One region of the Amycolatopsis sp. M39 genome, then DNA from elsewhere that is predicted to be linked to it. Evidence: riboswitches for the same ligand, from Rfam matches in the RefSeq annotation. Region 1 holds a riboswitch; the other holds the start of a gene.
What was found. A riboswitch is a leader RNA that binds a small molecule or an ion and turns the genes downstream of it on or off. The one in region 1 is predicted to bind S-adenosylmethionine.
Positions count from the first base shown of each region.

Region 1 (5,082 bases):
ACGGCGGCACGGTGGCCTTCGGGCCGATGTGGTTCTCGACCGCGTCGAGGGTCTTGAGGCCGTCGCCGGTGATGAGGAGGACGGTTTCGGCGTCCGGGTCGAGCTTGCCGGTTTCGACGAGCTTCTTCGCGGTCGCCACGGTGACGCCGCCCGCGGTCTCGGTGAAGATGCCTTCGGTGCGCGCGAGCAGCCGGATGCCTTCGACGACCTCTTCGTCGGTGACGTCCTCGATCGCGCCGCCGGTGCGGTTGACCACGTCGAGCACGTACGGGCCGTCGGCCGGGTTGCCGATCGCGAGCGAGCGGGCGATGGTGTCCGGCTTGACCGGCTGGACGACGTCGTGGCCGTTGCGGTACGCGGCGGAGACCGGCGAGCAGCCGGTGGCCTGTGCGCCGAACACCTGGTACGGGCTGGCGTCCACGAGACCGAGCTGGCCCAGTTCGCGGAAACCCTTGTCCACCTTGGTGAGCTGGGAACCGGAGGCGATCGGCACGACGATCTGCTCGGGGATGCGCCAGCCGAGCTGCTCGGCGACCTCGTAGGCGAGCGTCTTCGAGCCTTCGGAGTAGTACGGGCGGACGTTGACGTTCACGAACGCCCACTTCGGGTGCTCGGCGGCCAGTTCGGTGGCGAGCCGGTTCACGTCGTCGTAGTTGCCGTCGACGGCGATCAGGTCGCCGTCGTAGACGGCGGTGGTGAGGATCTTCGCGCGTTCGAGGCTCTTCGGGATCAGCACGACCGACCGCCAGCCGGCGCGGGCCGCCGCGGCGGCGGTCGCGTTGGCCAGGTTGCCGGTCGAGGGACACGCGAGGACCTCGAAGCCGAACTCGCGGGCGGCCGCGAGCGCGACGGCGACCACGCGGTCCTTGAACGAGTGCGTCGGGTTTCCGGTGTCGTCCTTGACCCACACGCGCTTGAGGCCGAGCTCCTTCGCGAGCCGGTCCGCGCGCACGAGCCGGGTACAGCCGGGTTCGGTGTTCGGGGTCTCCTCGACGGTCGAGGGGACGGGAAGGAGCTTCTTGTAACGCCAGATGTTGCGCGGGCCCGCCTCGATGTCCTCGCGGCGGACGCGGCCGAAGTCGTAGGCGACCTCGAGCGGAGAGAAGTCTTCGGCGGAGACGAATTCCGGAGCGAGCGGCTGCCGGTGCCCTTCTTCCTTCGACACCAGTTCGACGGCCGGACCGAGGTCGATCGTCTTGTTGGCGGAGGTGGCGCTGAGGGCTGCAGTCATCGCGAGGTTCCTTTCCTCATCTGCCCCGCCGAAGCGGGCCGGAATTGGCACCGTGGTCGTCAGCTACCCCGCGATCGCGGGGTGACAGGCTGTACGCCGGTTGCCGGGGCTTCGTCGGGCCGTTCCCTCTGCCCCTCTGGATGAGCGGTATTCGGTTGTCGGAGCGCCGGTGGGCGCGTCCTCGGCTACACCGTACGACATCCCGATCAGCTCGTGCCACGGAGGCGGCCCACATCACCGGAGCGGGCGGCCCGGCGGCCGGGTGAGAAGATGGCGGGGTGACCACCGCACCCGCGCCGCTGCACCTCGTCACGGGCGAGGAAGAACTGCTCATCGAACGGGCTGTGCGAGCGTCCCTCGACGCGGCCAAGGCCGCGGACCCGACGGCGGACCTCACGCGCATGCGGGTGTCCGATCTCACACCGCCGGTGCTGGCCGAGCTGGTGAGTCCGTCGCTGTTCGCCGAGGGGCGCGTGATCGTGCTGGAGTCGGCGCAGGACATCTCGCAGGAGCTGTCCGACGCGGTCCTCGCGTACGTGAAGGTGCCGGCCGAGGGCATCGTCCTCGTGGTGGTGCACAGCGGCGGCGGGCGGAGCAAGGCCGCGAAGGCGCTGCCGGGCGCGTTGAAAAAAGCGGGCGCGGAAATCACCGAATGCCCGAAGCTCACCAAGCCGGCCGAGCGCGAGGCGTTCGTGCGCAACGAGGTGCGCCGCGTGGGCGGCAAAATCGACGCCGCGGGACTGATGGCGCTGCTCGACTCGGTCGGCTCGGATCTGCGTGAACTGTCCTCGGCCGCTACCCAGCTGGTCGCTGACACCGGGGGAGCCGTCGACGAGCAGGCGGTGCGCCGCTACCACACCGGACGCGCCGACGTGACCGGCTTCGCGGTGGCGGAAAAGGCCGTCGCGGGCGACCGGGCCGCCGCGATGGAGTCATTGCAGTGGGCGATGCAACTGGGCGTTCCGCACGTCCTGGTGGCCGACGCGCTGGCCGACGCCGTGCGCACGATCGCTCGCGTGTCCGCGGCCGGGCGCGGCAACCCGAACCAGATGGCGGGCGAACTGGGCATGCCGCCGTGGAAGATCCGCAAGGCGCAAGGCCAGTCGCGCGGCTGGGGCCAGGACGGCCTGGCGACCGCGATGCGCGTCGTGGCGCGGCTGAACGCCGAGGTCAAGGGCGCGGCGGCCGATGCGAATTACGCACTGCAGCGCGCGGTCCTCGACGTGGTCGCGGCCAAGGGAGACCGCTGACGGGAGCCCTCGCGGTTGGCGGCGGAGGCCCGGTCGCGAATCCCCAGGACGCGGAAAAGGCCCGGCAGCCGAAGCCGCCGGGCCTTCCGGAAAGACTGCGCTCAGAGCTGGTTCGCGCGCTTCGCGAGAGCCGACTTCTTGTTCGCGGCCTGGTTGGCGTGGATCACGCCCTTGGTGACGGCCTTGTCGAGCTTGCGAGCGGCGTCGCGCTGCAGTTCGAGGGCCTTGTCCTTGTCACCGGCTTCGGCGGCCTCGCGGAACTTGCGGATCGCGGTCTTCACCGAGGACCGGATCGCCAGGTTGCGCTGCCGCGCCTTCTCGTTCGTCGTGATGCGCTTGACCTGCGACTTGATGTTGGCCATGGAGGCGTTCCTCTTTCACTCGGTGAAGGTCGCTGCCGCGTTCGTGTGGCTCCGGATCAGTCCCGAGGGGACTGCCGGGTTTCCTCCCTGACGGAATGCCGCACGGCAACAGTCGAAAATCTTAACAGCCCTGTTCGCGGTGCCGCGGCCAGCCCCGGAGACCGCCCGGGGCACGCGAGCGCTCGGCATCCCGGCCTTGGCTCGGTTACGGTGGGCTTCGGTAGTGCCTAGGGTTCCGTCGCCTGCCCGTGGTCCCGCAGAGCGGGTCGCGAAGACAACGAGGGCGGGCGGGCCTGGTCCGAGCGGCACCTTCGGCGGGACACCGAGCCCCCGCCGTTCATCTGACGGGACAAAAGCCTGGAGGACCCGGTCTTCAGCGTGCGCTGGAAACCTGAAGGGGTCCGGATGAACACCACTGCCCTCGCCATGGTTCTCGTCGCCGCGGTCGTGCACGCCGTGTGGAACCTCGCCGCCAAACGGGTTTCCGGCGGCCCGCGGTTCGTCTGGCTGTACTACACGGTTTCCGCGGCGGCGATGCTCCCGGTGATCGCGGTCGCGCTGGCCGTCGAACCGGAACGTCCGCAGTGGACTTGGCTGCTCGCCGCCGCGGGCACCGCGGTCCTGCACGTGGCCTACGGGATCGTGCTGCAGCGCGGATACGAGGTCGGCGACCTGTCCATCGTCTACCCGCTGGCCCGCGGGACCGGGCCGCTGGTGTCGGTGCTCGTGGCGGTCACGATCCTGGGCGAACGGCCTGGCGTGCTCGGGCTGATCGGGGCCTTCCTCGTCGTCGCGGGCGTCCTGGTGATCAGCCTCGGCGGCGGCACCGGCGACGCCCGGGCTCGCCGCGCGGGGGTGTGCTACGGGGTCGCCACCGGCGTGGTCATCGCGGCTTACACGCTCTGGGACGCGCACTCGGTCACGTCGCTCGGCGTGCCTCCGCTCGTCTACTTCGGCGGCGGCGCGATCGGCCAGAGCATCCTGCTCGCGCCGACCGCCGCGCGCGGCCGCTCGGAGATCAAGCGGCTGTGGCGCGACCACCGGCGCGAGGTGCTGATCGTCGGGCTCGCCTCGCCGGCCAGCTACCTGCTGGTCCTGTACGCCCTGCGGATCGCGCCGGTCAGCCTCGTCGCGCCGGCGCGCGAATTGTCGATCGTCTTCGGCGGGGTCGCCGCCTGGCTCGTGCTGCGCGAGCGCAACGCGGCCCGCCGCCTCGCCGGATCGCTGGTGGTGCTGGCCGGGATCGCTGCGATTGCGGTCGCCTGAGCCGCTCGGGTAGGCAGGAGCCATGGACGTACTGAGCAGCCGGGTGCTGATCCACCCCCGCGACCACGAGCTGTCCACCGCGTTCTACCGCGACGCCCTCGGCCTCGCGATCGAGCGCGAGTTCCCCGGCGGCACGCGGTTTTTCGCCGGCGGCGGGTCGATCGAAGTGGTCGGCACGGGCGAGGAGGGGCCCGGTCCGGACGTCAACCTCTTCCTCCAGGTCCGCGATCTCCCGGCGACGCTGGCCGAACTGGCCGGACGCGGGGTCGAACCGGTGCGCGAGGCCCGGCGCGAACCGTGGGGCACCGACGAGGCGTGGATCGCCGACCCGGACGGGCTGCGGATCGTGCTCGTCGAGGTCCCGGAAGACCACCCGCTGCGCCGCGACCAGCGCTAGGCCGGTTTCCCGGCCCGGAGCTGGGCGGCGAGCGCGGCGAACCCCGGCGGGTCCCAGGTCCAGGTCTGCAGGTCGGTGAATCCGGCCGCGGCGGCTTCGCCGGCCAGCTCGTGCCGCGTCACCGGAAGCCACTTCTCGTGCGCCGAGAGCAGCAGCCGCCCGCCCGGCCGCAGCACGCGGAACAGCTCGGCGAAGGCCGCCGGGCGGTCTTCCCAGAACTGGACGTTGTTCACGGTCAGCACGACGTCCGCGGACGCGTCCGCGCAGCCGGTCCGGGCCGCGCTGCCCGCGCGCACCTCGGCGCGGTCGCCGCAGCGGTCCGTGCAGAGGTCGCGCATCTGCGGGGAGGGTTCGACGCCGATCACCTCGCCGGCGAGTTTGCTCGCCGCGTCGAGGCCGACCCCGGGTCCGGGGCCGACGACGAGCACGGTCTCGTCGGGTTCGAGGCGGGCCAGGTCGACGACGCGGTGCTCGGTCGCGGCGTTGCCGATCGCCATCAGCTTGCCGCCGAGCCTGCCCAGCAGGCCGCTGGGATGGCCGAAGGCCCGGTCGAGGGCGGCGTCGAGGACGCCGGGA
Region 1 covers NZ_LWSF01000014.1:47,939-53,020, forward strand. Annotated here, with positions in the region: gene thrC (threonine synthase) at 1-1,231, opposite strand, end outside; SAM riboswitch class I at 1,245-1,378, opposite strand; gene holA (DNA polymerase III subunit delta) at 1,510-2,481, shown strand; gene rpsT (30S ribosomal protein S20) at 2,583-2,843, opposite strand; gene A4R44_RS26430 (DMT family transporter) at 3,249-4,109, shown strand; gene A4R44_RS26435 (VOC family protein) at 4,132-4,506, shown strand; gene A4R44_RS26440 (class I SAM-dependent methyltransferase) at 4,503-5,082, opposite strand, start outside.

Region 2 (5,082 bases), on a different contig from region 1:
TGCCCTCAGGCGCAAAACGGCGGCAGCTCCCGCGTATCCCCCACCGGCGCCCATCGCCCGTCCGCCTTCGCGTACTCCCACCGGGCTCCCCGGGCCACGATCTGCCGCAGCGCCAGCACCAGCCGGTCCACGTGCTCCTCAGTGCTCCCCAGCCCGAGGCTCACCCGAACCGCCTGCTGGCCCTCGCTTCCGGCCTCGCGGATCAACCGCCGGGCGGCCACGTGCGCGCAGAACGCCCCGTCCCGCACGCCGATCCCGTACTCAGCCGACAGCACCGCGGCCAGCCACCCGGGCTCGAATCCGTCGACGACGAAGCTCACCGTGCCGACCCGGTCCACCGGCGCGTCGAAGAATCGCAGCTCAGCGAACCCCGGCAAGCCTTCAAGCCCCTTGCGCAGCCGCTCCAGCAGAGCGGCCTCGTGCGAGCCAACGGCATCCCACTGAGCCGCCAGCTGCTCGCAAGCCACCCCAAGCGCATACACGCCAACGGTGTTCGGCGACCCGGCCTCGTGCCGCTCCTCGCCGCTGTTCCACACCACGGCCTCCTCGGTCACCAGCTTCGTAGCGCCTCCACCGGCGAGGTACGGCTCGGCGGCCCGCAACCAGTCGCCGCGCCCGATCAGCGCACCAGCCCCGAAGGGCGCGTACAGCTTGTGACCGGACAGCGCGACGTAGTCGACATCCAGCTCCCGCAACGAAATCCGCCGATGCGGAGCGAGCTGCGCGGCGTCAAGGGCCACCCGGGCGCCGTGGTTCCGGGCCACCGCGGCGATCTCGGCGACCGGCAGCAGCTCGCCAGTCACATTGGACGCACCAGCGACCACCACCAACCGAGGCCCCTGCGGACATTCCGCAAGCGCTTCGTCCACAACGGACACTGCGGCGAGCCGGGTCCGCGGCAGTTGCACGCGCCGGACGTTCGGACCCCGCCACGGCAGCAGCGCCGCGTGGTGCTCGCTGTCGAACACCACCACGGAAGTCTTGCGCGGCAACGCCTTTGCCAGCAGGTTGAACGCGTCAGTGGTGTTGCGAGTGAAGATCACCGAGTCGCCGCTGCGCGCGTCCACGAACCGGCGCACCACGTCCCGGGTCCGTTCGTACAGCCGCGTCGAGACCTGCGAAGCGAAGCCCGCGCCACGATGCACGCTGGCGTACCAGGGAAGAAACTCGTCGACCGCCGAGCGCACCGCGTCCAGGCACGGCGCGCTCGCCGCGTGGTCGAGGTTGGCGTAGCCGATGTCGCCGCCCGTCACCAGCGGGACCCGCAGCGCCGCACCCGCGACAGCGGGAACAGCGGTGCCAACAGCTTCCGTGGACCGGTCGAGTGCGAGAGTCATGACGGTGCCTCCTCGGCGTTCCGGGGGACCCCCGGCGAGGGGCCCGCGCTTGCCCGCCGCACTGCGCGACCGGCCTGGTCCTCACCCGGGGCACCCCACCGCGGTAGGAGGGTTGCCGGCCAGCGAGCCGGGGCTTCGCGCTGGCACTCATGACCTGAAACCGAAGATAGCGGACAACCCCCGGACGAAACCAGCGCCGTCTCGTGATCTGAGACGGCAGTCACCGGGTATGTCCACAAAGGGCAGAAGGGTCAGGCCCCGGATTCCCCGTGCCAGCGGGCGAGGCGGCCGGCCCGGTCGACGGCCCGGATGCGCCGTTCGGTCGCGTCCCGGTCGGCGGCGGTGGTGACCACCAGAAGCTGGTCGGCGACCTGCAAGCGGCTCGTTTTCTGCGGGGTGAAGCCCGCCCCGTCGCGGACCACGAGGCTGACCGTCGCCCCGGCGGGCAGCCGCAGCTCCGACAGGTACACGCCGTGCAGCTTCGACCCCTTCTGAATGCGCACCTGCAGCAGTTCCGCACCGAGTTCGTCGAGCGGGGCGGCGTCGACCTCGATCTCGTGCGCCTGTGTCGCCTTCGCCAGTCCGAGGATCCGCGCGAGCGGGCTGAGCGTCGCGCCCTGCAGCACGGTGAGCACGATGACGAGCACGAAAACCGCGTCCACGAGCCGTTGCGCGCCGGGCACGCCTTCGGACAGCGGGATCATCGCGAGCACGATCGGCACCGCACCGCGCAATCCGGCCCAGGACAGGAACGTCTGCTCCCGCCACGGCAAACGGAACGGCAGCAGCGACAGGACCACCGAGAGCGGCCGGGCGAGCAGCAGCACCACCGCGCCCGCGACCAGTCCCGGGATCAGCGCTTCGAGCAGCCGGGTCGGCGACGCGAACAGGCCGAGCAGCACGAACAGGCCGATCTGCGCGAGCCAGCCGAGCCCTTCGGCGAAGGACAGGGTGTCCGAGCGGTGCGGCAGCTTGGAGTTCCCCAGCACCAGGCCGGCGACGTAGGTGGCGAGCAGGCCGGACGCGTGCGCCAGCTGTCCCGAGGAGTACGCGAGCAGGCACACCGCGACCGTGGCGAGCGGGTACAGGCCGGTCGCCGGGAGCGCGGCCCGCCGCAGCGCCTGCGCGCCCAGCCAGCCGAACGCGAGGCCGAGCGCGAGGCCGGTGAGCAGTTCGTAGACCACCAGCAGCGGCAGCGACCAGTCCACCGCCTCGCCGGAGGCGAGCACGACGACCGCGATGTAGGCGGGCGCGTCGTTGATGCCGGATTCCAGCTCCAGCGCGCCGACGAGCCGTTTGCCGACCCCGGCCGTGCGCAGCACGGAGAACACCGCCGCGGCGTCGGTCGACGCGAGGACCGCGCCCCACAGCAGGGCCAGCCGCCAGTCGAGGCCGAGCAGCCAGTGCAGTGCCGCGCCGGTGACCGCGATGCTGATCACCACGGCCAGTGTGGACAGCAGGATTCCGGGCCCCAGCGAGGGTTTCACCGCGGACCAGCGCGTGGTGAGCCCGCCCTCGGTGAGGATCAGGACGAGCGCGGCGAGCCCGAGGGACTGGGTGAGCGCCGGATTGTCGAAGCGGATGCCGAACCCGGCTTCGCCGAGCACGACGCCGATCCCGAGATACAGCAGCAGCGAGGGGAATCCGAGCCGGATGGACACCCGCACCGCGAGCACCGAGACGACCAGAACCAGCGCTCCGACGCCCAGCAGCATGGGAAGCTCGTCCACCCCTCCGCCTCCCTCCCGTCGCCCGCAGGCGTCCAGAATAGTGAGGCGGTGTCCGGTTCCCGTGCGCGCACCACCGGTCCGGGGGACCTCGCCGGTGTGTTACGAAGCCTCGGCGGCACTCACCGTCGCCAGATCGACACCCAGCGCGGCGAACGGACCCCGCGCACCGGGCAGGACCCGGATCGCGCGCTGCTGGTCCCGCGTCAGCCATCCGGCTTCGACCGCCCGCTCCAGCACCGCCGCCGGAACCGCGCCCGCGAGGTGTTCCCGCCGCTCTGTCCAATCCAGACAGTCACGCAGCAGCGGCCGCCGCGGCCGGTCCGGCACCGCGACACCGAGATCGGCCAGCACGTCGCGTCCGGCTTCGGTGAGCGCGAGCCCGTCCGACACGTCGATCAGGCCCCGCTCGACCATCCCGTCGCGCAAGGCGACGCCGAGCGTCCCGGCGAGATGGTCGTAGCAACTGCGCGCGAACGACAACCGCCGCACCCGCAACGAAGTCCGCAGCCCGGACGGCCGTTTCAGTTCGGCATGCTGCGCCAGATGCTCGATCAGCTCCGCGACCCGCGGATTCGCGAGCCGCACGTACGCGTGCCGCCCCTGCTTCACCCGGGCGACGAACCCGGCCTCGGCCAGCCGCGTCACGTGCTCGCTGGCCGTCGAGACCGCGATCCGCGCCGCGGCGGCCAGTTCGCCGACCGTCCAGGCGCGGCCGTCGAGCAGCGCGAGACACATGGTCGCGCGGCTCGGGTCGGCGAGCACGGCGGCGACCTCGGCCAGTGCGACGGTTTCCATACAGGGAGGGTAGAGCGGGCAGCGTTCGGCGGCGGCCGAAGAGTCGGGCGTGAGTGGCTATGCCGGTGAGAACCGGCATAGCCACTCACGACCGTAACGCGGCGCAGGCAGGCCTCCAGGGGCCGTGTGTGCTGCTGCCGGTTCTCACCGGCAGCGGTCGGCGCGGGCCTGAGCGTGTGCGTGTCGTGAGCCCTTACAGCGCGTCGAGGAACTTCGCGCCCAGCGAGACGGCCGGTTTGGAGTCGTTGGCCCCCTCCAGGAACACCGCGAACGCCAGGTCGCCGCGATAGCCGGCGAACCAGCCGTGTGCCTCCGCGCCGTCGCCGAACTGCGCGGTGCCGGTCTTGCCGAACACCGAGCCGGAGTGCGCCAGGCCGGTCGCGGTGCCGCCGGTGACGACCTCGCGCATCATCCCGCGCAACGCGGCCAGCACCGAACCCGAGGGCGGCTGGTAGCCGGTGCCGACCTTGGTGCCGCCTTCCCACAGCCGTGGCACGACCGCGCGCCCGGACGCCGCGGTCGCCGCCATCACCGCCGCTCCCATCGGGCTGACCTGCACCTTTCCCTGGCCGATGCCGTCCTCGACCTGTTCGTCCGCGTTCGCCGCCGGGTCGACGCGGCCCATCTCGGTGGACAGGCCCTCGATCGCGAAGTCGGCGTTGAGGCCGAACTGGGCGGCCGCCTTCGCGAGCCCGTCGGCGGGCAGCTGCGAAGCGAGCCTGCCGAACGTGGTGTTGCAGGACTTCGCGAACGCCTGGTGCACGGTGGTCGTGCCGAGGTCGAAACCCTCGTTGGAGAGCGTGCGGGTGCCGATCCGGTCGGTCAGCGGGCACGGAACCGAGGAATCCGGCGTGACCAGGCCGGCTTCCAGCGCCGCGGTCGCGGTGACGATCTTGAACGTCGACCCCGGCGCGTACTGGCCGCTGAACGCCGACGCGGCGTTGGTGACGCTGCCGTTCTGCGCCACCGCGAGCACGTCGCCGGACGACGGCTGGACGGCGACCAGGACGGCCTTGCCGTGATACCCGTCGACCGCTGCCTGGGCCGCCTTCTGGGTCGCGACGCTGAGCCCGGTGGCGGCCGGTTTGTGGTCGCCTTCGGGGTTGCCGAACAGCGTCTCCAGATTCTTGCCCGTGGCGTCCACGCGCTCCACCGCGAACGCTTCGGACGCCTGCCCGTGCCCGGTGAGCGCCGAACGGAGCAGCGGGAACGCCTTCTCG
Region 2 covers NZ_LWSF01000006.1:46,121-51,202, reverse strand. Annotated here, with positions in the region: gene A4R44_RS17425 (aminotransferase class V-fold PLP-dependent enzyme) at 6-1,337, opposite strand; SAM riboswitch class IV at 1,378-1,492, opposite strand; gene A4R44_RS17420 (potassium/proton antiporter) at 1,589-3,067, opposite strand; gene A4R44_RS17415 (helix-turn-helix transcriptional regulator) at 3,167-3,862, opposite strand; gene A4R44_RS17410 (penicillin-binding transpeptidase domain-containing protein) at 4,056-5,082, opposite strand, start outside.
Region 2: linked by a shared signal. The riboswitch ahead of A4R44_RS17425 (aminotransferase class V-fold PLP-dependent enzyme) and the one ahead of thrC (threonine synthase) in region 1 are both predicted to bind S-adenosylmethionine.